2 regions of the Salmonella sp. FC25216 genome follow, and region 2 is predicted to be linked to the other one. Evidence: predicted binding sites of a transcription regulator. Region 2 holds the regulator's gene; the other holds the start of a gene.
The links. Region 2 encodes sigma-54, which starts transcription at its own class of promoters, with help from an activator protein. Its sites were predicted from a motif close to GTTGGCACANNTTTCGCTNT; they were not measured.

Region 1: a site for sigma-54 is predicted at 2,845-2,864, ahead of hypA (hydrogenase maturation nickel metallochaperone HypA). Genes of this name have one in related genera too.

Annotation. Positions count from the first base shown of each region.
Region 1 covers NZ_JBDGON010000003.1:16,369-31,346, reverse strand. Annotated here, with positions in the region: gene hypE (hydrogenase expression/formation protein HypE) at 1-85, opposite strand, end outside; gene hypD (hydrogenase formation protein HypD) at 82-1,203, opposite strand; gene hypC (hydrogenase 3 maturation protein HypC) at 1,203-1,475, opposite strand; gene hypB (hydrogenase nickel incorporation protein HypB) at 1,466-2,338, opposite strand; gene hypA (hydrogenase maturation nickel metallochaperone HypA) at 2,460-2,816, opposite strand; gene hycA (formate hydrogenlyase regulator HycA) at 3,025-3,486, shown strand; gene hycB (formate hydrogenlyase subunit HycB) at 3,632-4,240, shown strand; gene hycC (formate hydrogenlyase subunit 3) at 4,240-6,066, shown strand; gene AC3G3F_RS06370 (respiratory chain complex I subunit 1 family protein) at 6,069-6,992, shown strand; gene hycE (formate hydrogenlyase subunit HycE) at 7,010-8,719, shown strand; gene hycF (formate hydrogenlyase subunit HycF) at 8,729-9,271, shown strand; gene hycG (formate hydrogenlyase subunit HycG) at 9,271-10,038, shown strand; gene AC3G3F_RS06350 (formate hydrogenlyase maturation HycH family protein) at 10,035-10,445, shown strand; gene hycI (hydrogenase maturation peptidase HycI) at 10,438-10,908, shown strand; gene hydN (electron transport protein HydN) at 11,101-11,646, shown strand; gene hypF (carbamoyltransferase HypF) at 11,792-14,026, shown strand; gene norW (NADH:flavorubredoxin reductase NorW) at 14,129-14,978, opposite strand, start outside.
Region 2 covers NZ_JBDGON010000003.1:517,642-532,619, reverse strand. Annotated here, with positions in the region: gene arcB (aerobic respiration two-component sensor histidine kinase ArcB) at 1-806, shown strand, start outside; gene elbB (isoprenoid biosynthesis glyoxalase ElbB) at 1,033-1,686, shown strand; gene mtgA (monofunctional biosynthetic peptidoglycan transglycosylase) at 1,683-2,411, shown strand; gene yrbL (PhoP regulatory network protein YrbL) at 2,486-3,118, opposite strand; gene npr (PTS phosphocarrier protein NPr) at 3,362-3,634, opposite strand; gene rapZ (RNase adapter RapZ) at 3,631-4,485, opposite strand; gene ptsN (PTS IIA-like nitrogen regulatory protein PtsN) at 4,531-5,022, opposite strand; gene hpf (ribosome hibernation promoting factor) at 5,140-5,427, opposite strand; gene rpoN (RNA polymerase factor sigma-54) at 5,450-6,883, opposite strand; gene lptB (LPS export ABC transporter ATP-binding protein) at 6,931-7,656, opposite strand; gene lptA (lipopolysaccharide ABC transporter substrate-binding protein LptA) at 7,663-8,217, opposite strand; gene lptC (LPS export ABC transporter periplasmic protein LptC) at 8,186-8,761, opposite strand; gene kdsC (3-deoxy-manno-octulosonate-8-phosphatase KdsC) at 8,758-9,324, opposite strand; gene kdsD (arabinose-5-phosphate isomerase KdsD) at 9,345-10,331, opposite strand; gene AC3G3F_RS08755 (calcium/sodium antiporter) at 10,345-11,322, opposite strand; gene mlaF (phospholipid ABC transporter ATP-binding protein MlaF) at 11,535-12,347, shown strand; gene mlaE (lipid asymmetry maintenance ABC transporter permease subunit MlaE) at 12,355-13,137, shown strand; gene mlaD (outer membrane lipid asymmetry maintenance protein MlaD) at 13,142-13,693, shown strand; gene mlaC (phospholipid-binding protein MlaC) at 13,712-14,347, shown strand; gene mlaB (lipid asymmetry maintenance protein MlaB) at 14,347-14,643, shown strand; gene ibaG (BolA family iron metabolism protein IbaG) at 14,831-14,978, shown strand, end outside.

The sequences.
Region 1 (14,978 bases), 500 kb from region 2:
TGGCAAAGGCCTCCATAAACAGGCTATTAATCAACTGTTGCATAGCCTGGCCGCCGCTGCCGTGGGCGAGTTGTATATTGTTCAAACTTCACACTCCTGCTGACGATACTGATACCAGGCGGCGCATGCGCCTTCGGAAGAGACCATTAGCGCGCCGAACGCGGTCTCTGGATTACATGTTTTACCAAATAGCGGGCACTGATGCGGCTTGCATCTGCCGGTCAGCACTTCGCCGCAGCGGGCACGCGGATCGTCGTAGACTTGCTGCGGCGCTGGGCGGAAATGCGTTTCGGCGTCAAAGCGCTGATACTCTGGCGTCAGATGGACGCCGGAAGATTCAATCACGCCCAGACCGCGCCACTCGCTGTCGCCATTAACGCAGAACACATCGGCGATGGCTTGCTGCGCCAGCATGTTTCCGGCATCCGGCACCACGCGGCGGTATTGGTTTTCAACCTGGCTTAGGGCCGCTATTTTCTGCTCAACCAGCATGACCACGCCTTGCAGTAGATCAAGCGGTTCGAATCCTGCCACCACCAGCGGGCGATTAAAACCGGCGGCGATAAACTGGTACGCCTCGGTGCCGATGACCATGCTGACGTGGCCTGGCGCAAGGAATGCGTCAATGCCGTTGTCCGGCTGTTCCAGTAGGCTACGCAGCGTCGGGATCAACGTAATGTGCTGGCAGAAAAAGTAGAAGTTTCGCACGTCGCGCTGTTTTGCCTGCTGCAGCGTGATAGCGGTGGTCGGCATGGTGGTTTCAAAGCCCAGTCCGAAGAATACCACTTTACGGGTCGGGTTATCCTGCGCCAGCTTCAGCGCGTCCATCGGTGAATAAACAATACGGACATCCGCGCCGCGCGCTTTAGCCTGCAACAGAGAACCCTGTTTCCCCGGCACGCGCATGGCATCGCCAAAGGTGCAGAAAATCACCTCTGGATGGCTGGCGATTTCCACGCAGCTGTCGATACGTCCCATCGGCAGCACGCAGACCGGGCAACCGGGGCCGTGAATAAACTCCACGTTTTCGGGCAGTAACTGATCGAGACCAAATTTAAAAATCGCGTGGGTATGACCCCCGCAGACTTCCATAATGCGCAACGGACGTTCAGCAGTGTAAGGAAGAAGGGCGGCGCGTTCACGCAGGTGTTCAATGAGCTGCATTACCTGTTCCGGCGCACGGTACTCGTCAACAAAACGCATTATCTCTCCTCACCATACAGCAGTGCGCCGACGTCCGGCTCAACATCAAACATATTTTGTAGCGCGTCGAGCGTGTCGCGCGCTTCCGCTTCGTTAATGACGCTCATGGCGAATCCGACATGAACCAGCACCCACTGACCCAGACGCGGCTGACCGTTTTCATCACAACTGCCGACTAATGTGAGATCGACGTCGCGCTGAATGCCGCAGACGTCAACTTTTGCCTGATTGCCGTCAATGGCGCGGATTTGACCCGGAACGCCTATGCACATCGCTGCGCCTCCAGCCAGGCCAGCCACTGATCCATGCCTTCGCCGCTGGTGGCGGAAATCAGGATAATTTCAATCTCCGGGTTCACTTCACGCGCGCTGGCGATGCACTTCTCAACGTCAAAATTGAGGTAGGGCAGCAGATCGACTTTATTGAGCAGCATTAGCGACGCGGCGGCAAACATATGGGGATACTTCAGCGGCTTATCTTCGCCTTCGGTCACGGAAAGCACTGCGACTTTATGCTTTTCGCCCAGATCGAAGCTGGCCGGGCAGACGAGATTACCGACGTTTTCGATAAACAGAATACCGCGGTCATCCAGCGGCAGGCGCGGCGCGGCGTCGGCGATCATCTGCGCATCAAGATGGCAGCCTTTGCCCGTGTTTACCTGAATGGCGGGCGTGCCGGTGGCGCGGATGCGGGCGGCGTCGTTCACTGTCTGCTGGTCGCCTTCAATCACCGCGCACGGTACACGGTCTTTCAATTTCATCAGCGTTTCGGTCAGCAAGGTGGTTTTACCGGACCCGGGGCTGGACACCAGGTTGAGCACCAGATGCTGGCGGGCGGCGAAACGGGCGCGGTTGCGCTCTGCCAGACGATTATTTTTGTCCAGCACGTCGATTTCGACCTCCAGCATCCGCCGCTGGCTCATACCTGGCGCATGGGTTCCAGCTTCGCCATGACCGTAATGCAGATCGCCTTCTGCGGTCTGACTTGGGGTAAATTCAGGCGTTTTAATGCCTGTAATATTCAGCGCCGGGCGAGCCGCTGGGGCAAAGGGCGCGCTACGAAACGCAGAGTGTGGATTATGCTCATCGCCTTCTATATAAAGGTTGCCTTCAGCGCAACCGCAAGTCGTACACATCGCTTACTCCTGATCTTTTCTTGTTACAGGCTTTCTGCCGAATGGCGACGCGAGCGTCTTATCCGGCCCACAGGTTGTCATCGTCGTTGTAGGCCGGGTAAGGCGAAGCCGCCATCTGGCATTAATCTTCTGTTCCATCAATCTCTATGCGCCGAATTTGTAAGCCATCATCGGCCACAATTCGCAGCGTATCGCTATGACATTGTGGACAACGCCGTACACGATGTGTCAACAACGTGACATATTGTTGACAATGCTCACACCAGCATTCGGCTTCTTGTTCTTCGAGGTGCAGTTTACAACCTTCTGCTATCGTGCCGCGGCATACCAGATCAAAACAAAAGGAAAGAGCGCTGGTTTCTACGCAAGAAAATGCGCCAATTTTGATCCAGACGGCTGTCACATGTTTTGCACCGTATGCTGAAGCCTGTTGTTCAATCAATTCCAGTGCCCGTTGGCAGAGGGTGATTTCGTGCATATCGCCTCCCGTAGTGGTTGCCCCCTGTAAAGCAATATTTATGCCAATGTTTGCATCCCCTGGTAGGTCATGTCGACAATGACGAAATGACATGTCGTCACCGCGTCGAAACGGCAATAATTACGTCAATATGCTATTAAAACAATAGGTTAATAATTGGCATGAAAAATGCTTAACGCAGGCATCTCTGTTAAACGGGTAACCTGACATGACTATTTGGGAAATAAGCGAAAAAGCCGATTACATCGCGCAACGGCATCGTCGCCTACAGGACCAGTGGCATATTTACTGCAACTCGCTGGTTCAGGGGATCACCCTCTCGAAAGCGCGCCTGCATCACGCAATGAGCTGCGCGCCGGAAAGGGATCTTTGCTTTGTCCTGTTTGAGCACTTTCGTATTTACGTTGCGTTGGCGGATGGTTTTAACAGCCACACCATTGAATACTACGTTGAAACCAAAGATGGCGAAGATAAGCAATTGATTGCACAGGCACAACTCGATATCGACGGCAAGGTTGATGAACGGGTTAACAACCGCGATCGCGAGCAGGTGCTGGAGCACTATCTGGAAAAAATCGCCAGCGTTTACGACAGCCTCTATGCCGCGGTGGAAACCAACTCGCCGGTCAATTTGCGCCAACTGGTAAAGGGACACAGCCCGGCTGTATAAGCCTGAGGCGTTGCCCGCTTTGATTCGCGATGTGGCGCTGTGCCACGTCATGAATGTTTTGGGGATGGGCGTGTCGATAAGTGTCGAAAATGACATTTCAACGGCATGTTTTCGTCAAAAATGACAATCACCTGAGGAATGCCTGGTGAATCGTTTTGTAATTGCTGACTCCACTCTCTGTATCGGCTGTCACACCTGTGAGGCCGCCTGTTCAGAGACGCATCGCCAGCATGGCCTGCAATCAATGCCGCGCCTGAAAGTGATGCTGAATGAAAAAGAATCTGCGCCGCAGCTCTGTCACCACTGTGAAGATGCGCCATGCGCCACGGTATGCCCGGTTAACGCGATTAATCGCGTTGACGGCGCTGTCCAGCTTAATGAAAGCCTGTGCGTGAGCTGCAAACTGTGTGGTATTGCCTGTCCGTTTGGCGCTATTGAGTTTTCCGGCAGCCGTCCGCTGCATATTCCGGCGAACGCCAATACGCCGAAAGCGCCGCCCGCGCCGCCTGCGCCTGCGCGTGTCAGTACGTTGCTCGACTGGGTGCCGGGCGTACGCGCTATCGCGGTGAAATGCGACCTGTGCAGCTTTGACGAGCAAGGCCCGGCCTGCGTGCGGATGTGCCCGACTAAAGCGCTACACCTGGTGGATAACACGGATATCGCCCGCGCCAGCAAACGTAAACGTGAGCTGACGTTTAATACCGATTTTGGCGATCTCACCTTGTTTCAGCAGGCTCAGAGTGGGGATGCATAATGAGTTCACTTTCACTGATTACTAGCGGCGTAGCGTGGTTTGCCGCCGCCGCCGTTCTGGCGTTTCTGTTTTCGTTTCATAAAGCGCTGAGCGGCTGGATTGCCGGTATCGGCGGCGCGGTCGGCAGCCTGTGTACGGCAGGCGCGGGGTTCACCGTACTGAACAGCGCCGTTACGGTTAGCGGCGTGATGCCGTTTACCGGCCACATGCTGCAAATTACGCCGCTGAATGCTATCTGGCTGATTACTCTGGGGCTGTGCGGTCTGTTCGTCAGCCTGTTCAATATCGACTGGCATCGCCATCCACAGGTAAAAGCCAACGGACTGTTGGTCAACCTGCTGATGGCGGCAGCCGTCTGCGCCGTGGTCGCCAGTAATCTGGGGACGATGGTGGTGATGGCGGAAATCATGGCGCTCTGCGCCGTGTTCCTTACCGGCGGTAGCAAAGAGGGCAAACTGTGGTTTGTGCTGGGTCGTCTCGGTACGCTGCTACTGGCAATCGCCTGCTGGCTGGTGTGGCAGCGCTACGGCACGCTGGATCTGGGGCTGCTGGATCAACGCGCTCAGCAACTGCCGCTGGGCTCCGATATCTGGCTGCTCGGCGTTATCGGTTTTGGTCTGCTGGCCGGGATTATCCCGCTACACGGCTGGGTGCCGCAGGCGCACGCTAACGCCAGCGCTCCCGCCGCCGCGCTGTTCTCGACCGTGGTGATGAAAATCGGGCTGCTGGGCATTCTGTCGCTGTCGCTGATTGGCGGTAATGCGCCGCTGTGGTGGGGCGTGGCGCTGCTGGTGCTTGGGATGATCACCGCCTTTGTCGGTGGCCTGTATGCGCTGATGGAGCATAACATTCAGCGTTTGCTGGCCTATCACACGCTGGAAAATATCGGCATCATTCTGCTCGGTCTGGGCGCAGGCGTTACCGGGATTGCTCTCAATCAGCCGGTACTGATCGCGCTGGGTCTGACCGGCGGACTCTATCATCTGCTGAACCATAGTCTGTTCAAAAGCGTACTGTTTTTGGGCGCGGGCAGCATCTGGTTCCGTACCGGTCATCGCGATATCGAAAAACTGGGCGGTATTGGCAAACGGATGCCGGTTATTTCTATCGCCATGCTGGTCGGTCTGATGGCGATGGCCGCGCTGCCGCCGCTGAACGGCTTTGCCGGCGAGTGGGTGATTTACCAGTCCTTCTTCAAACTGGGCAATAGCGGTGCGTTTGTTGGTCGTCTGTTAGGGCCGCTGCTGGCGGTTGGCCTGGCGATTACCGGCGCGCTGGCGGTGATGTGTATGGCGAAAGTTTACGGCGTGACGTTCCTCGGCGCGCCGCGCACGAAAGAGGCGGAAAACGCCAGTTGCGCGCCAATCCTGATGGGCGTCAGCGTGGTGGCATTGGCGATTTGCTGCGTACTGGGCGGGGTTGCCGCGCCGTGGCTGTTGCCGATGATTTCCACTGCGGTACCGTTGCCGCTGGAAACCGCGCACACCACCGTATCGCAGCCGATGATCACGCTGCTGTTGGTCGCCTGTCCGCTACTGCCGTTCATCATTATGGCGATGTTCAAAGGCAACCGTCTGCCATCGCGCTCCCGCGGCGCGGCCTGGGTGTGCGGCTACGACCACGAGCAGTCGATGGTGATCACCGCACATGGTTTCGCCATGCCGGTAAAAGAGGCCTTTGCCCCGGTACTTAAATTGCGTAAATGGCTTAACCCGGTATCGCTGGTGCCGGGCTGGCAGAACGCGACGGCAGCGGTGCTGTTCCGTCGTCTGGCGCTGATTGAACTGGCGGTGCTGGTGGTGATTGTGGTTTCACGAGGAGCCTGAAAATGAGTGTGTTTTATCCGTTAATTCAGGCGCTGGTGCTATTTGCCGTTGCGCCATTGCTGTCTGGTATTACTCGCGTGGCGCGCGCCCGTCTGCACAATCGTCGTGGGCCGGGCGTGTTGCAGGAGTACCGCGACATTATCAAACTGCTCGGTCGTCAGAGTATTGCGCCTGCGGATTCCGGCTGGGTTTTTCGCCTGACGCCGTTTGTGATGGTCGGCGTGATGCTGACTATCGCCACCGCGCTGCCGGTGGTGACCGTTGGCTCGCCGTTGCCGCAATTGGGCGATCTGATCACCTTAATTTACCTGTTCGCCATCGCCCGTTTCTTTTTCTCTATCGCGGGTCTGGATACCGGTAGCCCGTTTACTGCTATTGGCGCGAGCCGTGAAGCGATGCTTGGCGTGCTGGTGGAGCCGATTTTGCTGCTGGGCCTGTGGGTCGCCGCGCAGGTCGCGGGCTCTACCCATATTAGCAATATCACCGATACCATTTATCACTGGCCTGTCGCGCGCAGTATTCCGCTGATTCTGGCGCTGTGCGCCTGCGCTTTCGCTACCTTTATCGAAATGGGCAAGCTGCCGTTCGACCTGGCGGAAGCGGAGCAGGAGTTGCAGGAAGGGCCGTTGACCGAATACAGCGGTAGCGGCTTTGCGGTGCTGAAATGGGGCATTAGCCTTAAGCAACTGGTGGTGCTGCAAATGTTCGTCGGCGTGTTCCTGCCGTGGGGACAGATGGAAACCTTCAGCGCAGGCGGACTGTTGCTGGCGCTGGTGATTGCCGTCGTCAAGCTGATTGTCGGCGTACTGGTGATCGCCCTGTTTGAAAACAGCATGGCGCGACTGCGTTTTTGCGCCACTTCACGCGTGACCTGGGCCGGTTTTGGGTTTGCGTTTTTAGCCTTCGTCTCCTTGCTGGCGGCGTGATTTAAGAGAGTTTGAGCATGTCTGAAGAAAAATTAGGTCAACAATACCTTGCGGCGCTGCACCAGGCGTTTCCGGGCGTAGTGCTGGACGAAGCCTGGCAGACCAAAGATCAGCTGACTATTACGGTGAAAGTGAACTATCTGCCGGAAGTGGTGGAGTTTCTTTACTACCAGCAGGGTGGATGGCTGTCGGTGCTGTTCGGTAATGACGAACGCCAGTTGTGCGGCCACTATGCTGTTTATTACGTGATGTCGATGGAGCTGGGCACGAAGTGCTGGGTAACGGTGCGCGTTGAGGTTGATCCAAATAAGCCGGAATATCCCTCCGTCACGCCGCGCGTGCCGGCTGCCGTGTGGGGGGAGCGCGAAGTGCGCGACATGTACGGTTTAATCCCGGTCGGCCTACCGGACGAGCGCCGTCTGGTACTGCCGGACGACTGGCCGGATGAGCTCTATCCGCTGCGTAAAGACAGCATGGATTATCGTCAGCGCCCGGCGCCGACCACCGATGCGGAAACCTACGAGTTCATTAACGAGCTGGGTGACAAGAAAAATAACGTGGTGCCGATTGGCCCGCTGCATGTCACTTCCGATGAACCGGGCCACTTCCGTCTGTTCGTCGATGGTGAAAACATTATCGACGCTGACTACCGCCTGTTCTACGTCCACCGCGGCATGGAAAAACTGGCGGAAACCCGCATGGGTTATAACGAAGTCACCTTCCTTTCGGATCGCGTGTGTGGTATCTGCGGCTTCGCACACAGCACCGCCTACACCACCTCCGTGGAAAACGCGATGGGCATTCAGGTGCCGGAACGCGCGCAAATGATCCGCGCTATTTTGCTGGAAGTGGAGCGTCTGCACTCGCATCTGTTAAACCTCGGCCTGGCCTGCCACTTTACCGGCTTTGACTCCGGCTTTATGCAGTTCTTCCGCGTGCGCGAAACCTCCATGAAGATGGCAGAAATCCTTACCGGGGCGCGCAAAACTTACGGCCTGAACCTGATCGGCGGGATTCGCCGCGATCTGCTGAAAGAGGATATGATCCAGACCCGTCAACTGGCGCAGCAGATGCGTCGCGACGTGCAGGAGCTGGTGGATATGCTGCTCAGTACGCCAAATATGGAGCAGCGTACCGTCGGTATTGGCCGTCTGGAACCGGAAATTGCCCGTGACTTTAGTAACGTCGGCCCGATGGTGCGCGCCAGCGGTCACGCCCGCGACACCCGCGCCGACCACCCGTTTGTCGGCTACGGTCTGCTGCCGATGGAAGTACATAGCGAGCAGGGTTGCGATGTGATTTCCCGTCTGAAAGTCCGTATCAACGAAGTCTACACCTCGCTGAATATGATCGACTTCGGTCTGGATAATCTGCCGGGTGGCCCGCTAATGGTGGAAGGCTTCACCTATATTCCGCACCGTTTTGCGCTCGGCTTCGCTGAAGCGCCGCGCGGCGATGATATCCACTGGAGCATGACCGGCGACAACCAGAAGTTGTACCGCTGGCGCTGCCGTGCGGCGACCTACGCCAACTGGCCGACTTTGCGCTATATGCTGCGCGGCAACACTGTCTCCGACGCGCCGCTGATTATCGGCAGCCTTGACCCGTGCTACTCCTGTACCGACCGTATGACTGTGGTCGATGTGCGTAAGAAGAAGAGCAAAGTCGTGCCGTACAAAGAACTTGAGCGCTACAGCATTGAGCGTAAAAACTCGCCGCTGAAATAAGGAATCGCCATGTTTACCTTTATCAAAAAAGTTATCAAAACCGGCACGGCGACCTCGTCTTATCCGCTGGAGCCGATTGCGGTTGATAAAAACTTCCGCGGCAAGCCGGAACATAACCCGCAGCAGTGCATCGGCTGCGCCGCCTGCGTTAATGCCTGCCCGTCGAACGCGCTGACGGTAGAAACCGATCTTGCGACCAATGAGCTGGCCTGGCAGTTCAACCTTGGGCGTTGTATTTTCTGCGCCCGCTGCGAGGAAGTATGCCCGACGGCGGCGATTAAACTGTCACAGGAATATGAACTGGCGGTGTGGAAGAAAGAGGATTTTCTGCAACAGTCCCGCTTTGCACTGTGTCACTGCCGCGTTTGTCACCGTCCTTTTGCCGTGCAAAAAGAGATTGATTACGCCATTGCGCTGCTCAAACACAACGGCGACAGCCGCGCGGAACATCACCGCGAAAGCTTTGAGACTTGCCCGGACTGTAAGCGTCAGAAATGCCTGGTGCCGTCCGACCGTATTGAACTGACTCGCCATATGAAAGAGGTCAGCTAATGAGCAATTTATTAGGCCCGCGTGACGCCAACGGCATTCCGGTACCGATGACGGTGGATGAATCCATCGCCAGCATGAAGGCGTCTCTACTGAAAAATATTAAGCGTTCGGCATACGTTTACCGCGTGGACTGCGGTGGCTGTAACGGCTGTGAAATCGAAATCTTTGCGACGCTTTCGCCGCTGTTTGATGCCGAGCGTTTCGGCATCAAAGTGGTACCGTCGCCGCGCCATGCCGATATTCTGCTGTTTACCGGCGCGGTAACCCGCGCCATGCGCTCTCCGGCGCTGCGTGCCTGGCAGTCGGCGCCGGACCCGAAAATTTGTATCTCTTACGGCGCCTGCGGCAACAGCGGCGGCATTTTCCATGACCTGTACTGCGTCTGGGGCGGTACGGATAAAATCGTCCCGGTGGATGTGTATATTCCAGGCTGCCCGCCAACGCCTGCGGCGACGCTGTATGGCTTTGCGATGGCGCTTGGCCTGCTGGAGCAGAAAATCCACGCGCGCACGCCAGGGGAACTGGACGACCAGGCGGCGGAAATTCTGCATCCGGATATGGTGCAGCCGCTGCGCGTGAAGGTAGATCGCGCGGCGCGTCGGCTGGCGGGTTATCGCTACGGTCGTCAAATCGCCGATGATTACCTGACACAGTTGGGACAAGGTGAGCAGCAGGTGGCGCGTTGGCTGGAAGCGGAAAACGATCCGCGTTTAACCGAAATTGTCACACATCTCAATCATGTTGTTGAAGAGGCACGTATCCGATGAGCGAACAGGTGGTGTTCAGTCAACTGAGCCGTAAGTTTATTGATGAGAACGATGCGACGCCCGCCGAGGCGCAGCAGGTTGTCTATTACAGCCTGGCGATTGGCCACCACCTGGGGGTCATCGATTGCCTGGAGGCTGCGCTCACCTGCCCGTGGAACGACTATCTGGCGTGGATCGCCACCCTTGAAGAGGGAAGCGATGCCCGGCGTAAAATGGAAGGCGTGCCGAAGTATGGCGAGATCGTTATCGATTTTAACCATGTGTCGATGCTGGCGCGCGCGTTTGATAACGCGCGCGCCGCGCAGACCCCGCAGCAGCAAGAATGGAGTAAACTGATGCTCAGTATGCTGCATGACATTCATCAGGAAAGCGCCATCTACCTGATGGTGAGGAGGCTTCGTGACTGACGTTTTACTCTGTGTCGGCAATAGCATGATGGGCGACGACGGCGCAGGCCCGTTACTGGCTGAAATGTGCTCGGCGCAGCCGAAGGGTAATTGGGTGGTGATTGATGGCGGCAGCGCGCCGGAAAACGACATTGTGGCGATTCGCGAACTATCCCCCGACCGCCTGTTGATTGTCGACGCCACCGATATGGGACTTAATCCGGGCGAGATCTGCATTATCGATCCGGATGATATCGCTGAAATGTTTATGATGACCACCCACAATATGCCGCTGAACTATCTGGTCGATCAGCTCAAAGAGGATGTCGGCGAGGTGATTTTTCTCGGTATCCAGCCGGATATCGTCGGGTTTTATTATCCGATGACCCAGCCGATTAAGGACGCGGTAAACACCATCTATCAGCGCCTGGAAGGGTGGCAGGGAAACGGCGGATTTGCGCGACTGGAAGCGCCGGAGGCGTAACTTTTTGATGCCGAATGAGGTATTCGGCATTTCTTTCATCCCCTGAACGGTTGTCATCCGTCATCGTCACTTGTGTCGATGACATGCTTTTTCCCTCCGGTTAAAATAAAATACCATTATATAACATATGGTTAAATGTTGGCACGATTTGTGTATACATCGGCACATCATCTGTTATTGCTGGAGAATTTGATGAACCGTTTCATCATTGCTGACGCGAGTAAGTGCATTGGTTGCCGTACCTGTGAAGTGGCCTGCGTCGTATCCCATCAGGATAATCAGGATTGCGCATCGCTGACCCCTGAAACCTTTTTACCTCGTATCCATGTCATCAAAGGCGTGAACGTCTCTACGGCAACGCTGTGTCGCCAGTGTGAAGATGCGCCGTGCGCCAACGTCTGCCCGAATGGCGCCATCAGCCGCGACAAAGGCTTTGTTCATGTGATGCAGGAACGCTGCATTGGTTGTAAAACCTGCGTGGTGGCATGTCCTTACGGCGCCATGGAAGTGGTGGTGCGCCCGGTGGTTCGCAATAGCGGCGCGGGGCTGAACGTGCGTGCCGAAAAAGCCGAAGCCAACAAGTGCGATCTGTGTCACCATCGTGAAGCCGGTCCAGCCTGTATGGACGCCTGTCCAACGCACGCCCTAATCTGTGTCGACCGTAATAAGCTTGAACAGCTTAGCGCGGAAAAACGCCGTCGTGCGGCGCTGGATTCAACGGCATCTCTGCTTTTCTGATTTCTGCGATTGCGCGTAGAATACGCCACAAAGCATTGCCGGATGGCGGCATCAATGCCTTATCCGGCCTACGGTTCGTGCGATTGTAGGCCTGATAAGCGCGGCACCATCAGGCATCCGGGTTCGATGATGGCGGGAAAATGAGATGGTGACAGACACGCCTTCCGGCGTACAGCTACGCATTCGGGGCAAAGTACAGGGCGTCGGTTTTCGTCCTTTTGTCTGGCAGCTAGCGCAGCAGTTGCGATTACACGGCGACGTGTGTAATGACGGCGACGGCGTCGTCGTTCGGCTGCTGGAGGAGCCGTCGCAATTTATTGCCGCGCTCTATCAGGATTGTCCGCCGCTGGCGCGCATTGACAGCGTTGAACACGCCTCGTTGATATGGGAGCGCACACCAACGGATTTCGCCATTCGTCAGAGCGCAGGCGGTTCGATGAACACGCAAATCGTGCCGGATGCGGCGACCTGCCCGGCATGTCTTGCCGAGATGAATACCCCTGGCGAGCGGCGCTACCGTTATCCCTTCATCAATTGCACCCACTGCGGACCACGCTTCACCATTATTTGCGCTATGCCCTATGACCGGCCATTTACGGTGATGGCGACGTTTCCCCTGTGTCCGGAATGCGACAGCGAATACCGCGATCCGTATGATCGCCGTTTCCATGCTCAGCCCGTCGCCTGTCCGGCCTGCGGGCCGCAGCTTGAGTGGCGGAGCCAACATGAACGAGCGGAAAAAGAGGCGGCATTACAGGCGGCGGTAGCAATACTTAAGGCTGGTGGTATCGTGGCGGTGAAGGGAATTGGCGGCTTTCATCTCGCTTGCAATGCGCGTAATGACGAGACGGTGGCGAAATTGCGGGCGCGCAAACGCCGCCCGGCTAAACCGTTGGCCGTTATGCTGCCGGACGCAGAGGCGTTGCCGGAGGCGGCGCGCCGTTTGCTCGCTACTCCCGCAGCCCCGATTGTGCTGGTGGATAAGCAATATGTGCCTTTGCTGTGTGAGGGCATCGCGCCGGGGCTTACTGAGGTGGGCGTGATGTTGCCAGCCAACCCATTGCAACATCTTTTGTTGCAGGAGCTCAATGACCCGCTGGTGATGACATCCGGCAACCTGAGCGGCAGACCACCCGCCATCACCAACGAACAGGCGCTGGACGATTTACACGAAATTGCCGATGGTTTTTTGTTGCACAATCGCGACATTGTACAGCGCATGGACGACTCTGTCGTGCGCGACAGCGGTGAAATGCTGCGTCGTTCGCGGGGATACGTGCCGGACGCGATTGCGTTGCCGCCCGGATTTCACGATGTGCCGCCGATACTTTGTCTGGGCGCGGATCTGAAAAACACGTTTTGTCTGGTACGCGGCGAACAGGCGGTTGTCAGCCAACATTTGGGCGATCTCAGCGATGATGGTATCCAGGCGCAGTGGCGCGAGGCATTGCGCCTGATCCAGTCAATCTACGATTTTACGCCAGAGCGTATCGTCTGTGATGCGCATCCGGGTTATGTTTCCAGTCAGTGGGCCAGTGAGATGTGTCTGCCGACTGAGACTGTGTTACACCATCATGCCCATGCGGCGGCTTGCCTGGCCGAGCATGGTTGGCCGCTGGACGGCGGAGAGGTGATTGCCCTGACGGTAGACGGTATCGGGATGGGCGAGAATGGCGCGCTATGGGGTGGAGAATGTCTGCGGGTCAATTATCGCGAATGCGAACATTTAGGGGGGTTACCCGCCGTGGCGCTGCCGGGAGGCGATCTGGCTGCCAAACAGCCGTGGCGTAATCTGTTAGCGCAGTGCCTGCGCTTTGTGCCGGACTGGCAGGATTACCCGGAGACAGCGGGGCTGCAACAGCAAAACTGGAATGTCCTGGCGCGTGCCATTGAGCGCGGCGTCAATGCCCCGTTGGCCTCTTCCTGCGGGCGGTTGTTTGACGCGGTGGCCGCCGCGCTTCGCTGCGCGCCAGCATCGCTTAGCTATGAGGGCGAGGCCGCCTGCGCGCTGGAGGCGCTGGCCTCTCAATGCGCTAACGTTGAGCATTCGGTAACGATGCCGCTTAACGGCGCTCAACTGGACGTAGCCGTTTTCTGGCGGCAATGGTTGAACTGGCAGGCCGCGCCCGCGCAACGCGCCTGGGCTTTTCATGATGCGCTGGCGTGCGGGTTTGCCACGCTAATGCGCCAACAGGCTACGGCGCGGGGGATAACCACTCTGGTCTTCAGTGGCGGGGTGATACACAACCGCTTACTGCGCGCGCGTCTTGCCTTTTACCTTTCTGATTTTAATTTGTTATTTCCGCAGCGGTTACCGGCGGGCGATGGCGGATTATCGTTGGGGCAAGGGGTCATTGCGGCGGCGCGCAGGTTGGCCTGATGAAACAGGCCGGATGGCGACGCATAGCGTTTTATCCGGCCTGCGGTTGCGTACCGGTGGCGCATTGTGTTTTACCCGCCTTCACCATCCGGCATCAGACATTTACACCGGTAATGATTTCAGCAGAGTGAACGCCTCTTTCATGCGGTCTTCACTCACCACAAAGGCGCGTAGTTGGCCTTCTCCGCTCATGCCTTTGGCAATCATACCGTCAGATTCTGCGGTAATATGCCAGCTCAAATCGCGGCGCTGAGTTTCTCCCGCCAGATGCAGCGGCAGTTCCGGCGTTTTGACTTTGACCAGCATCGCCGGTAGCTTCAGCGGCGCGTTGCCGCCAAGCAGATTTTTCGCCAGGTACATCGCGCTTAACTGGATCGGTTGCAGGAAGGGCAGCACCTGACCGTTGATCTCCGCGCAGTCGCCGATCGCATAAATATCCGGGTGACTGGTCTGTAGATAGCTATCCACGCAGACGCCGCGGTTGATGACTACCCCGGCGCGGCGCGCCAGAGCGGTTTCCGGGCGTAGGCCGGTGGCGGCAATCACCGAATCGACCTCGATGCTACGCTGGCTTGCCAGCGTAGCGCGGATACCGGCTTCGGTTTTCTCCAGTTTTTGCAACTGCGATTTCAGCAGCAGGTGCACCCCCATATCGGTCAGGCGATGTTGTAAGCGGCTGCTCACTTCCGGTGGCATCAGTGAGGCGAGAAGGCTGGCGGCGTTATCCATCAGCGTTACCGTTTTCCCGGCGCGGCAGAAATCCATCGCTAATTCACTGCCAATGAGGCCGCCGCCGACAATCAGCACCCGCTGCGCGTCGCGCAGTTGTGTCTCACAGGCGCGGTACTCCTGCTGGCTATTCAGAGTAAGCATTAACTCACGTCCTGCAATCAGCGGCACAAAGGCCGCCGCCCCGATCGCCAGTACCAGCTTGTCGTACTGCCACTGCTTA
Region 2 (14,978 bases):
AGGTGGAGGACGCCTTTGATGAAGACGACATGCCGCTGCCCGCGCTGCATGTTCTGCTGGTCGAAGATATTGAACTGAACGTGATCGTGGCGCGTTCGGTACTGGAAAAACTGGGTAACAGCGTGGAGGTCGCGATGACCGGCAAGGCGGCGCTGGAGATGTTCGTGCCGGGCGAATACGACCTGGTCTTACTGGATATTCAGCTACCGGATATGACGGGTCTGGATATCGCCAGAGAACTAACCCGTCGCCACACGCGGGAAGATTTACCGCCGCTGGTGGCGCTCACGGCTAACGTTCTGAAAGATAAAAAAGAGTATCTGGACGCCGGTATGGACGATGTGCTGAGTAAGCCGCTGTCGGTGCCGGCCTTAACTGCGATGATTAAAAAATTCTGGGATGCCACCGATAAAGAGGAGAGTACCGTGACGCCTGAAGAGAGCGATAAAGCGCAAGCGCTACTGGATATCCCGATGCTGGAACAGTACATCGAGCTGGTCGGGCCTAAATTGATCACCGACGGTCTCGCAGTGTTTGAAAAAATGATGCCTGGCTATTTAAGCGTGCTGGAGTCCAATCTGACGGCGCGTGACAAAAAAGGCGTCGTTGAGGAAGGGCATAAGATTAAAGGCGCCGCTGGTTCGGTAGGGCTGCGTCATCTGCAGCAGCTTGGCCAGCAAATCCAGTCGCCGGATCTTCCCGCCTGGGAAGATAACGTCGCAGAATGGATTGAAGAGATGAAGCAGGAGTGGCAGCACGACGTCGCGGTGCTGAAAGCCTGGGTGGCAAACGCGGAAAAAAAATGACCCCGGTTTGACCGGGGTGCGCGAATACTGCGCCAACACCAGGGAAATCGTGGCTGCGCCGTGCTTATTATGATGATGTAAAAGGCGCAGTCCTATTTTCAGGCCGCACGCAGTTAAGATAGCAAATCCTAAATGATTTGTTACATGAATCATTTAAATGTGTGAAGCGTAGCATTTTAATCAAAATTATTAATGGGCTTGAGTCGGTTGCAGGAGGATGTTCACCATGAAAAAAATTGGCGTAGTGCTCAGCGGATGCGGCGTCTATGACGGCGCCGAAATTCATGAGGCCGTTCTGACGTTGTTGGCCATTGCCCGCAGCGGCGCGCAGGCTGTCTGCTTCGCGCCGGATAAACCACAAGCGGATGTCATTAATCACCTGACCGGCGAAGCGATGGCGGAAACGCGTAATGTCCTGATTGAGGCGGCGCGTATTACGCGGGGCGAGATTCGTCCCCTGTCCCAGGCTCAGCCAGAGGAACTGGATGCGCTCATTGTGCCTGGTGGTTTCGGCGCGGCGAAGAACCTGAGTAATTTCGCCAGCCGGGGGAGCGAATGCCGTGTGGATAGCGATTTAGCCGCGCTGGCGAAGGCCATGCACCAGACCGGCAAGCCGCTGGGATTCATCTGTATCGCGCCCGCAATGTTGCCGAAAATCTTTGACTTCCCGTTACGTCTGACGATAGGGACGGATATTGATACCGCTGAAGTACTTGAAGAGATGGGCGCCGAACACGTACCTTGCCCGGTTGATGATATCGTTGTGGACGAGGATAACAAGGTCGTGACCACCCCTGCCTATATGTTGGCACAGGATATCGCCCAGGCGGCAAGCGGCATTGATAAATTAGTGTCGCGCGTGCTGGTTCTGGCGGAATGAGCAAACGACGCATCGCGCCGTTAACGTTTTTGCGCCGTCTACTTTTACGTACTCTTGTTGCGCTCGCCGTCTTTTGGGGCGGCGGTATTGCTCTGTTTAGCGTGGTTCCGGTGCCTTTTTCGGCGGTGATGGCGGAACGGCAGATTAGCGCCTGGCTGAGCGGAGAGTTCGGGTATGTGGCGCGTTCTGACTGGGTCAGCATGGCAGATATCTCGCCGTGGATGGGGCTGGCGGTAATTGCGGCGGAAGACCAGAAGTTCCCTGAGCATTGGGGCTTTGATGTTCCGGCGATTGAAAAAGCGCTGGCGCATAATGAGCGGAATGAGAGCCGTATTCGTGGCGCCTCCACGCTTTCGCAGCAAACGGCGAAAAATCTCTTTTTATGGGATGGACGAAGTTGGGTGCGCAAAGGTCTGGAGGCCGGGCTGACTCTGGGCATTGAAACCGTCTGGAGCAAAAAGCGCATCCTCACGGTTTATCTGAATATCGCGGAGTTTGGCGATGGTATTTTCGGCGTGGAGGCTGCGGCCTGGCGATATTTCAATAAGCCCGCCAGCCGCTTAAGTATGCCCGAAGCCGCGTTGCTGGCGGCCGTATTGCCAAATCCGTTACGCTATAAGGCGAATGCGCCTTCCGGCTATGTGCGTAGTCGACAGGCGTGGATATTGCGCCAGATGCGCCAACTGGGCGGGGAAGCTTTTATGACGCGCAACCAGCTTAATTGATTTTGCCGGATGGCGACGTGAACGTCTTATCCGGCCTACGATCCGTGTCGTCCAGGCCTGATAAGCACAGGCCATTAAGCTTCGCGCGAAGTGAGCGCCAGCCCTTTCTTGTCTTTTGGCTGCGCGTTCCTCTCCAGGGCAACGACCAGCGCAGGCTGGGCGATAAACCGCTGCCACACTCTCTCCAGTTTGCGTTCACAGCACCATGTTGACCAGGTCGCCAGCGGGATAAAGGTACTTTCACCCAGATTGTCACAAACCACCGGCACTACTTCTGACTCGCTGATTCGCTGGCACAGGACGTTTTGCGGCTTCAGCGACATTGTCACAATATGATTATCAAACAGGTAACGTTTCAGTTTCTTCAGTAGCTGGCGCAGGACGGCGACATCCTCTTCATAACGGCATTGCGCAGCGAACTCGGTCAGGGTGATAGATGGCGCGCCGTTGAAATCGGTAATCATGTCGTAGACATAGCCAGTACCGCAATCGGTTTCCACCGTGCCGTAATAACGGGGGATAGCGCTCCAGTCTGTCAGGTAGCGGGACAGACGCGCATAGTAGCTCAGTTCACGCCGAATCTCTTTATCGCCGCCGTGCTCACGGTTGTAAATAACCTTTATGCAGCGCCGGGCATTATCCGGGTGCATATAGCATTTACGATGTCGACCGGCGCCCAGCGGAGTCTGTTCGGATAAGGGGATCATGGCGAGTCCTGGAAAATTTTATTCACATAAATTTAGTATGGACAAAGAATTTAAATAAAACCCAAACGAAATTTTTTAAGGTTTTCTTAATGTTTTTATGCATAGGTAAAACGCACGAAATGTACAAATCTTACGAAAGGGTGGGACTGCGGGACAATTGGCAGGCGTAACATGCCCGGCTTTGGGTTGGCTGTCATCAAATACCGGGACGGCGTGGGGGAAATATGGAATAGAGGGGGAGGCTTAGTCTTCGTCAAAGCCGGAATTGAACAGAGCGATAACCGCCGCCAACGCTTCAACTTCTTGCGGGCCGGTGGCTTCAATTTCTATCTGGCGTCCTTTGGCTGAATCGAGCATTAACAGCGCGATGACGCTGTTCGCTTCCGCTTCGGTGCCTTCGTCATTGCGTAATAGCACCTCGGCGTCAAAACCCTGCATCAGTTCGAAAAGCTTCATGGCAGGCCGGGCATGCATGCCCAGCTTATTGGTAATTTCAACAGTTTGCTTTACGGTCATGTTTTGCGTTTTTCCAGCGTGCGATGGCGAGACTGGACGTTTTTACCGCGCGAGCGGAAGTAGTCTGCCAGCTGTTCTGCAATATACACCGAACGGTGTTTCCCGCCGGTACAACCAATAGCGACGGTAAGGTAGCTGCGGTTGTTGGTCTCCAGCATCGGTAACCATAGCTCAAGATAGCTGCGAGTTTGATAGATAAAATTGTGAACTTCTGTGTGCCGGTCAAGAAATGCGGCTACCGGCTTATCAAGCCCGGTCATGGGGCGCAGTTTTGGGTCCCAGTGCGGGTTGGGCAGGAAGCGAACATCGAACACATAGTCCGCATCGATTGGGATACCATGTTTAAAGCCGAAGGACTCAAATACCATCGTCAGTTCGCGCTCGCGTTTGCCCAACAGCCGGGTACGCAGCATCTCCGCCAGCTCATGAACGGACATTTCCGAAGTGTCGACGATTAGATCCGCACGAGAACGTAATGGCTCCAGCAGGTCGCTCTCTTTATCGATCGCACTCTCTAAAGAAAGGTTTTTGCTGGAAAGCGGATGCAGACGTCGCGTGTCGCTGTAGCGGCGAATCAAGGTATTGCGGTCGGCGTCAAGAAACAGCAATTGCGGCGAGAAAGCGTCAGGCAGATTATTCATCGCCTGTTCAAAAATCTCAGGTGATTCAGGCATATTGCGCACATCAATGCTGACGGCGGCGGAAATCTGGCGATCGGCCAGTGTTCGCGCCAGATCGGGCAACAGCACGACGGGAAGGTTATCCACGCAGTAAAAACCCATATCTTCCAGCGCGCGTAGAGCGACAGATTTACCTGATCCGGAACGCCCGCTGACGATCATCAGTACCATGTACCGTTTCTCCTCACAACGACAGAAAGAAATGCCATTGAGTTGTTATGCCTCATTCTGCTCACCTTCGGTGTCAGTAATGATTTGATACAGCTCTTCATCATTCAGCGCCGCGCGCAGGCGGCGGCAGATCGTTTTATCCGCCAGACGTTTCGCGACCAGCGACAGCGTATGCAGATGCGTTTTAGTCTGATCGGCGGGCACCAGCAGGGCGAAGAGGAGATCGACCGGCTGGTTATCGATGGCATCGAACGCGATAGGCGTTTCGAGCTGAACGAACACGCCGACGGCGCGTAAGGTATCTTCTTCCAGTTTCCCGTGCGGGATGGCGATACCATTACCAATACCGGTACTGCCCATTTTTTCGCGTGTCAGAATGGCTTCAAACACGACCTGAGGAGGTAAACTGAGCTGTTTTGCCGCCAGTTCGCTGATGATTTCCAGCGCGCGTTTCTTACTCTGACAATGAACGCCGCTACGCGTACACTCCTGGTTAAGTACACTGCTCAGTTGTAGAGTCGTATCGTTATTTATCATAATTTCACCTAAGAACCTGTCCTGTCAGGTTGATGGCCAGGTTCGGAGCGCTAACTGTACAAATGGCCCGTTGTGTCACACAACAGGCCGTCCTGCACTGGCTAACTGCCCGGACAATTAGTGTTGTTTCAGTTTATCTTTATGCCTGGTTAACTGCCTTGCCAGTTTATCAATCAAGCCGTCAATGGCGGCATACATATCCTGGCCTTCCGCGCTGGCGTGAATTTCGCCGCCGTTAACGTGTAGCGTCGCATCCGAGATGTGCGTGACCTTCTCCACTTTCAACACCACGTATACCTGATTAATCCGCTCAAAATACTGTTCAAGTTTGGCGAATTTCGTCGTCACAAATTCACGCAGGGCTTCAGTAATTTCGACGTTATGTCCGGTGATATTGAGCTGCATAGTGTCTTCCTTATCGGTTGGGTCAAACCAGCTGTTTGCGTTGGTTTGACGGCGGAATGGATAAAGACTCTCGGTACTTCGCAACAGTGCGGCGCGCCACCATGATACCCTGTTCTGACAGCAGAGAGGTTAACTTGCTGTCGCTCAGCGGTTTCGCGGGGTTTTCCGCCGCAATTAACTTCTTCACCAGCGCGCGAATCGCGGTGGAAGAGGCTTCGCCTCCGCCTTCGGTATTGACGTGGCTGGAAAAGAAATATTTGAGTTCAAAAATACCGCGCGGGCTGTGCAGATACTTCTGCGTGGTCACGCGGGATATGGTGGATTCGTGCATCTCGACGGCCTGGGCGATATCCGCCAGTACCATCGGTTTCATATATTCTTCGCCCTGTTCAAAAAAGGCTTGCTGTTGCTCGACGATGCAGCGACTGACACGCAGCAGCGTGTCGTTGCGGCTTTCAAGGCTTTTTATCAGCCACTTCGCATCCTGTAAATTACTGCGGATGAACTGGCTGTCGGTATCGTTGCGCGCGCTGTTGCACATGGCGGCATAGTGCTGGTTAATCTGTAAACGGGGAATACTGTCGCTATTAAGCTCCACCGTCCAGCGGCCGTTATGCTTGCGTACCAGCACATCCGGGATAACGTACTCCGGCTCGCCGGTCTGGATCGACTGACCGGGTCTGGGATCGAGCGACTGAATCAGGTTTACCGCCTCTTTCAGTACCTCTTCTTTCAGTCGGGTAACGCGCATCAACGTGCGGAAATCGTGGTTGGCCAGCAGATCAAGGTGATCGCAGATAATGAGCCGCGCCTCTTCCAGCCACGGCGTGGATTTGTCGAATTGTGAAAGCTGGATCAGCAGACAGTCGCGAAGATCTTTCGCCGCAACGCCCACCGGATCAAAACGCTGAATACGCTTCAGGACGGCTTCGACTTCATCAAGATCTACCTCTTCATCGCCCATGCTTTCGCGAATTTCATCCAGGGATACGGTGAGATAACCGGTATCATCTACCGCATCGACAATGGATGTCGCAATGGCGCGATCGGTGTCCGAGAAGGGCGTTAGCTCAACCTGCCACATCAGATAATCCTGCAACGACTGCGTCGTTTCGCCCTGATAGACGGGCAGTTCATCATCGATATAATCGCCGCTGGGGCCGGATGGCGTCCCGGCGGTGTAAATTTCATCCCAACTGGCGTCAAGCGGCAGCTCTTCCGGCATCTCTTTCTGTTCGAGCGCATCTGCGGTATCGAGAGGATCGTCATCCTGAGGTTGCTGAGTGTCGATTTCGTCATGAAGATCGGTTTGCTCAAGCAGCGGGTTATTTTCCAGCGCTTGCTGGAGTTCCTGCTGAAGTTCCAGCGTAGACAACTGCAACAGACGGATGGCCTGTTGTAGCTGAGGCGTCATCGCCAGTTGTTGGCTAAGCCTGAGTTGCAAACCTTGCTTCATATTCAGAGTCGTTTTCTCCCGCTAGAGCAGCATAGCCCTCTACCCTATCAGAGTCTGAAGTCTTCCCCAAGATATACACGCTTAACGTGTTCGTCTTGCAGGATTTCTGTCGGCGTACCGTGGGCGATAAGGTGGCCCTGGCTTACGATATAGGCGCGTTCACAGACTGCCAGCGTCTCACGGACATTATGGTCGGTGATCAGCACCCCGAGCCCGCTATCGCGCAGATGTTCGATAATGCGTTTGATGTCGATAACGGAAATCGGGTCAACGCCGGCAAAGGGTTCATCCAGCAGGATAAATTTGGGATTAGCGGCCAACGCGCGGGCAATTTCTACACGACGGCGTTCACCACCGGACAGCGCCTGTCCCATGCTGTCGCGCAGATGCTCAATATGAAACTCTTCCATCAGCTCGTTGGCGCGGTCTTCTCGCTGTTCTGCGGTCAAATCGTCACGAATTTGCAGTACCGCCATCAGGTTATCAAATACGCTGAGACGGCGGAAAATAGAGGCTTCCTGCGGCAAATAGCCGATACCGCGGCGCGCGCGCGCGTGCAGCGGCAGCAGACTGATATCTTCATCATCAATGATGATATTGCCCGCGTCACGCGGCACGATACCGACGACCATATAAAAGGTGGTGGTTTTACCTGCGCCGTTTGGACCGAGCAGACCGACAATCTCCCCGGAGTTAACGGTCAGACTGACATCTTCCACTACGCGACGGCCTTTATAGGCCTTCGCCAGATTCTTTGCAGTTAATGTTGCCATAACGAATTAGTTACTCTTCTTTTGCGCCGGAGTCTGGCCTTTGTTTTTGTCTTGCAACTGCGACGGCACCAGAACGGTGGTGACGCGTTTGCCTTTCTCGCTGAAGGCCTGCATTTTCTGCTCTTTCACCAAATAGGTGATTTTGTCGCCAGTAATGTTGCTGTCAAGCTGTTCCAGATAAGCGTTGCCGGTCAGCACCACAAAATCTTTTGCCAGTTCGTAATGCATATGTGAAGCGTGGCCTTTCACCGGTTTACCGTTGTCCTGCATCTGGTAGAAGGTGGCCGGATTGCCGTAACCGTCGATCACCTCTTTCCCTTGCTCGCCGCCAGGGCGGGTAACAACGACTTTATCGGCGTTGATCTTAATCGTGCCCTGGGTCATCACCACGTTGCCCGTAAAGGTCACGACGTTGCCTTGCATATCCAGCGACTGTTGATCCGAGTCAATATGAATAGGCTGCTCGGTATCGCCCGTGACGGCGAATGCCGGAATGCTGGCGGCCAGCAGCGAGCCGGCAAGCATAAGATTAAGGCTGAGTTTGTTTGTTTTGAATTTCATAAGAGGTTCTAACCTTTTCAATCAGCTCGGCGTTCTTGCTGCGTAAGTTACCGCGCATTTTCAGTCCGCTGGAGTTAAATGTTGTGCCGTATAACGTCACCAGATCGTTCGAAGTAACGTCCTGCGTCACCAGATTAATTTGCGCGTTATCGGTGGTAATTCTGCGTAGTTGAGCGTCAGGCACCAGGGCGTTGACTTCAACATGGCCATACAGATAGAGCATCCGATCGTTAGTCAATTTGGCTTTATCGGCTTTGATCGACCATGTCGGCACTTTATCCTTATCAAAGGTGGTTAATACCGGTTGCGTAAACCATGAGACCGCCTGATCGGAAAAATATTCAACGTGCTGTGCGATCAGACGATAGCTCAACGCGCCTTCCGGACTGTACACGACGGTATCCGTATGCTCGCTTTTATACGTGGGATCGTTGCTATTGACCACCACGGCGGCAGGATCGTCTTTATCTGCCAGATTGATACCAATCAGTACCAGAATGGCCAACGACAGTAGAATGATAACCCAACGTCTGGTTTTACTCATATCGATTGCCCTTTGGCCTCATTCAGCTTGCCCTGCGCCAGCAGCAGCAAATCGCACACCTCACGTACCGCGCCGCGCCCGCCGGCAATGTGCGTCACATAGTCAGCGCGGGGGATCAGCAGCGGATGCGCATCCGCAACGGCAACGCTTAATCCCACTTTTTCCATTACCGGCCAGTCAATCAGATCATCGCCAACATAGGCGACGTTTTCCGGTGCAATAGCCAGTTTTTCCAGCAGATTGCTAAAGGCGATCAGCTTATTCGACTGCCCCTGATAAAGATGGGCGATCCCCAGCGTGGCGCAGCGATCTTCTACAAGTTTAGCCTTTCGTCCGGTAATAATGGCAACCTCGATATTGGAGGTCAAAACACAGCGAATGCCATAGCCGTCACGAACGTTGAAAGCCTTCAGCTCTTCGCCGTTATTGCCCATATAAATTAGGCCGTCAGACAATACGCCATCCACGTCAAGGATGAGCAGACGGATATTCTCCGCCTTTGTCATGACGTGGGTGCTGACGGGGCCATAACAGGTCGCAAGCGACGCACCTGCTTTACTCATCGTTAATTATCCTTGAGTTTCTACACGACGCCTGCACGCAGGAGATCATGCATATGTAACACACCGAGTAACTGGTCGCCATCAGCAACCAGTACGGAGGTGATATGGCGGGACTGCATTAAATTCAGCGCATCGACGGCGAGAATACCGGGACGCACGCGAATGCCCCCTGGCGTCATCACCTCGGCGATCCCCAACTGGCGCATATCGCCGCCCATGTCGAATACGCGACGTAAATCGCCGTCGGTGAAGATGCCGTCGATCTTCATGGATTCATCGCAAATGACGGTCATACCGAGATTTTTACGCGTAATTTCTAATAGCGCATCACGCAGGCTGGCATGTTTATTAACATGCGGGATTTCATCGCCGGTATGCATAATATCGCTTACGCGCAGCAGCAGCTTACGTCCCAGCGCGCCGCCAGGATGCGACAGAGCGAAATCTTCGGCGGTAAAGCCGCGCGCTTTTAACAATGCCACGGCGAGCGCGTCGCCCATCACCAGCGTTGCGGTGGTACTACTGGTAGGCGCCAGGCCTAACGGGCACGCTTCTTTGGGCACTTTAACACACAGATGCACATCTGCCGCACGCGCCATGCTGCTTTCCGGTCGCCCGGTAATGCAAATTAACGGTACATGCAGGCGTTTAAGCACCGGTATTAGCGCCGCGATCTCGCTGGATTCGCCGGAGTTGGAGATAGCGATAACCACATCCTGCGGCGTAACCATCCCCAAATCGCCGTGCGCGGCTTCGCCCGGATGTACAAAAAAGGAAGAGGTGCCGGTACTGGCGAAAGTGGCGGCCATTTTCCGTCCGATATGACCGGATTTTCCCATACCCATCACCACTACTTTTCCGGTGCAGTTGAACATTTTTTCACATGCCAGCGTGAAATGCTGGTTGATATATTGATCAAGCTCCGCCAGGCCTTCACGTTCAATTTCCAGGACCTCTTTGCCTGCCTGCTGAAAGTCAAACCCCGGTTGTAACGCTAAATGCGACATAATCCGTTTCCAGTTATCCAACAAGAAGTGGCGATAGCCAATAGAGCATCGCCAACCATACGATAAACCCGCCGGTCAGCAGTATACCTGCGCCCCGACCAATCTGGCGCGGATGCCGCCAGCAAAGTAAAGCGAAAACCACGCTAACCAGCAACATCACGCTATAATCACGCCCAAACGCCAGCGGGTTGATCTCCCCCGGGGCGATCAGCGCAGGCAGCCCCAGCACGATGGCGAGATTAAAAATATTGGCGCCAATGATATTGCCGACGGCAATATCATTTTCGCCTTTTCGCACGCCGGCAATCGCCGTGGCCAGTTCTGGCAGACTGGTGCCGACGGCGATGACTGTCAGGCCGAGCGTTAATTCACTCATGGCGAAATAATTCGCCAGTACCGTAGCGTTATCGATTACCATGCGCGTCGCCATCGGCATGATGACCAGCGCAATGCCCAGCCATAAGAACGCGACGGGGAGCCCGCCTTCGCGCGGCAGTTCCGCCAGTTGTTCGCGAGTGAGGCTGTCATTTCCCTGCCGTTCGGCCAGACGCGCGATTTTAACAATGAATAACAGCCATAGCACGGCCAGAAGCAGGAGAAAGATACCATCACTGCGGCTTAACTGTCCGTCATGCAGTACGGAACCGGCTACCACGCTAACAAATAACATTAACGGCAATTCGCGACGTAAAACATCGGAATGCACGGTAAAAGGACGAACCAGCGCCGCCAGCCCTAAGATCAGCAAAATATTGGTGATGTTAGAACCGAGCGCCGCGCCGACGGCTAAATCGAGCTGACCGTGCAGCGATGCGGCAACCGACACAATAATTTCCGGCAGCGAGGTGCCGATACTCACTACCGTCATCCCGATGATCAGCGGGGGAATACCGAATGTACGGCATAAAATAGAGGCTGCAAACACCAGACGATCGGCGCCGTAGGCCACCAGAAGCAAACCAATTATGAGTAGCGCCATCGCTAAAAGCATCTAAAGTCCTTTCTTCAGGTATACTCGCCGGTCCCCTGGAAGGGATATCTGGAAGCCGTAACGAAGTCCTAATTTTGACTTTATGCGGCTAAAAAGTAAAACGAATGCCAGCTTTCGCTAACCCTGTCAGTGAATATTCTGTAATTATGTCGAACCCATGGTTAAATTCAGCGCCATGGTTACCTCAACAAGGCAATACGAAGGATGAATCAATGGGTCAGTCTGTGGCAAATTTAGTCGATATGCGCGACGTCAGCTTTTCCCGTGGCGAACGCTGCATTTTCGATAATATTTCCCTGACGGTGCCGCGCGGGAAGATCACGGCGATCATGGGGCCGTCGGGCATCGGTAAAACCACTCTGTTGCGCCTGATTGGCGGACAGATCCCGCCGGATAAGGGCGAGATCTTATTTGATGGCGAGAATGTGCCGGCCATGTCCCGTTCGCGGCTCTACACCGTCCGCAAACGTATGAGTATGCTGTTTCAGTCGGGAGCGCTGTTTACCGACATGAACGTGTTTGACAATGTGGCCTATCCGCTACGGGAGCACACCACTTTACCCGCGCCGCTGCTAAAAAGCGTTGTGATGATGAAACTGGAGGCTGTCGGGCTGCGCGGCGCGGCAAAACTGATGCCTTCCGAGCTCTCCGGCGGGATGGCGCGCCGCGCCGCGTTGGCGCGCGCCATCGCTCTGGAACCGGATCTCATCATGTTCGATGAGCCGTTTGTCGGCCAGGACCCGATTACCATGGGCGTTCTGGTGAAGCTGATTTCAGAATTGAACAGCGCGCTGGGCGTGACCTGCGTGGTGGTTTCGCATGATGTGCCAGAGGTGCTCAGTATTGCGGATCACGCCTGGATCATGGCGGACAAAAAAATCGTCGCCCACGGTAGCGCTCAGGCGTTGCAGGAGAATACGGACCCGCGCGTGCGTCAGTTCCTTGACGGCATTGCCGACGGGCCGGTTCCGTTCCGCTATCCGGCGGGCGATTATCACCTTGATTTACTCGAAACAGGGAGTTAAGCCACTCATGCTGTTAAATGCGCTGGCAGCACTCGGACACCGCGGGATCAAAACCGTCAGGACGTTCGGGCGTGCCGGGTTAATGTTATTCAATGCGGTTATCGGTAAGCCGGAGTTTCGCAAACATGCGCCGCTGCTGGTGCGCCAGCTTTATAATGTGGGTGTCTTGTCGATGCTTATCATTATTGTCTCCGGCGTATTCATCGGTATGGTGCTGGGGCTGCAAGGCTATCTGGTTCTGACCACTTACAGCGCGGAGACCAGTCTTGGCATGTTAGTGGCGCTTTCGCTGCTGCGCGAGCTGGGGCCGGTGGTCGCGGCGTTGCTGTTTGCCGGGCGGGCCGGGTCGGCGTTGACGGCGGAAATCGGCCTGATGCGGGCGACGGAGCAGCTCTCCAGTATGGAGATGATGGCGGTTGATCCATTGCGCCGGGTGATTTCGCCGCGCTTTTGGGCTGGCGTGATTTCGTTGCCGCTACTGACCATTATCTTTGTGGCGGTCGGTATCTGGGGCGGCTCGTTGGTCGGCGTAAGCTGGAAGGGAATCGACGCCGGGTTCTTCTGGTCCGCGATGCAGAATGCCGTCGACTGGCGTATGGACCTGGTGAACTGTCTGATAAAGAGCGTGGTGTTCGCCATTACGGTAACATGGATTGCGTTATTCAACGGTTATGACGCAATACCGACTTCTGCCGGGATTAGCCGGGCAACGACGCGTACCGTGGTTCACGCATCGTTGGCCGTTCTGGGGCTGGATTTTGTGCTGACCGCACTGATGTTTGGGAATTGAGTTCATGCAAACGAAAAAAAATGAAATTTGGGTAGGCGTTTTTTTGCTGGTGGCGTTGCTGGCGGCGCTGTTTGTGTGCCTGAAGGCGGCAAATGTGACCTCTATGCGCACGGAGCCGACCTATAAGGTTTATGCGACCTTCGATAACATCGGCGGTCTGAAAGTGCGTTCCCCGGTACGCATCGGCGGGGTGGTTGTCGGGCGGGTTGAAGATATCTCGCTTGATCCGAAAACGTACCTGCCGCGCGTAACGCTCGACATCGAAGAGCGTTATAACCATATTCCCGATACCAGCTCGTTGAGTATTCGTACTTCCGGGCTGCTGGGGGAGCAATATCTGGCATTAAACGTCGGTTTTGAAGATCCTGAGCTGGGAACGTCTATCCTCAAAGATGGAAGTACGATCCAGGACACCAAGTCTGCAATGGTGCTGGAAGATATGATTGGTCAGTTCCTTTATAACAGCAAAGGCGACGACAATAAGAATTCTGGCGATGCGCCAGCCGCAACGGAAGGCCATACTGAAGCCACAACGCCCGTGGGCGCAACGAAATAATCTCAGGAGAATTGAGGCATGTTTAAACGACTGATGATGGTGGCCATGCTGGTCATTGCGCCATTAAGCGTAGCAACGGCAGCGGATCAGAGCAATCCTTATAAACTGATGAACGAGGCGGCGCAGAAAACTTTTGATCGCCTGAAAAACGAACAGCCGAAAATTCGCGCCAATCCGGATTACCTGCGCGACGTTGTTGATCAGGAACTCCTGCCGTACGTGCAGGTAAAATATGCCGGCGCGCTGGTGTTAGGCCGCTACTACAAAGATGCGACCCCGGCGCAGCGTGAAGCCTATTTTGCAGCGTTTCGCGAATACCTGAAACAGGCCTACGGCCAGGCGCTGGCGATGTACCACGGTCAGACTTACCAGATAGCGCCTGAGCAACCGCTGGGCGATGCGACCATTGTGCCGATCCGTGTAACGATTATTGATCCCAACGGTCGTCCGCCGGTGCGTCTGGATTTCCAGTGGCGCAAAAATACCCAGACCGGCAACTGGCAGGCGTATGACATGATTGCGGAAGGCGTCAGCATGATCACCACCAAGCAAAATGAGTGGAGTGACCTGCTGCGTACTAAAGGCATCGACGGCCTGACCGCACAATTGAAATCTATCTCTCAACAGAAAATTACTTTAGACGAGAAACAGTAATGACGCCGCAACTCACCTGGACGCGTGAAGCGGGCACACTGATGCTGGCGGGAGAGCTGGATCAGGACGTGTTGACGCCGTTATGGGACGCGCGCGTAGAGGCGATGACAGACGTTACCCGTATCGACCTGAGCCAGATCTCCAGGGTGGATACGGGGGGCCTGGCGCTGCTGGCGCACCTTGTGAACCAGGCAAAAAAACAGGGCAATACCGTGTCATTGTCTGGCGTTAACGATAAGGTCTACGTGTTGGCGCAATTATATAACTTGCCCGAAGACGTACTTCCTCGTATGTAATGAATGCCGGATGGTTTATCCGGCCTACACTTCGCATGATCTTCGTAGGCCTGATAAGACGCGTTAGCGGTGCCATCCGGCACTTTTACAGCTCTGATTTATCAGCGTGATCTTTTGCTTATTTAAGACGGCGCCACTTTGCTCTAAGATGTTGGGCTGTTTTCACTATTTGACGAATAAAGAACCCATGGAAAATCATGAAATTCAGAGTGTGCTGATGAATGCCCTCTCCCTCCAGGAAGTCCACGTCTCCGGCGATGGCAGTCACTTTCAGGTTATTGCCGTGGGCGAGATGTTTGACGGCATGAGCCGGGTCAAGAAACAGCAAACGGTCT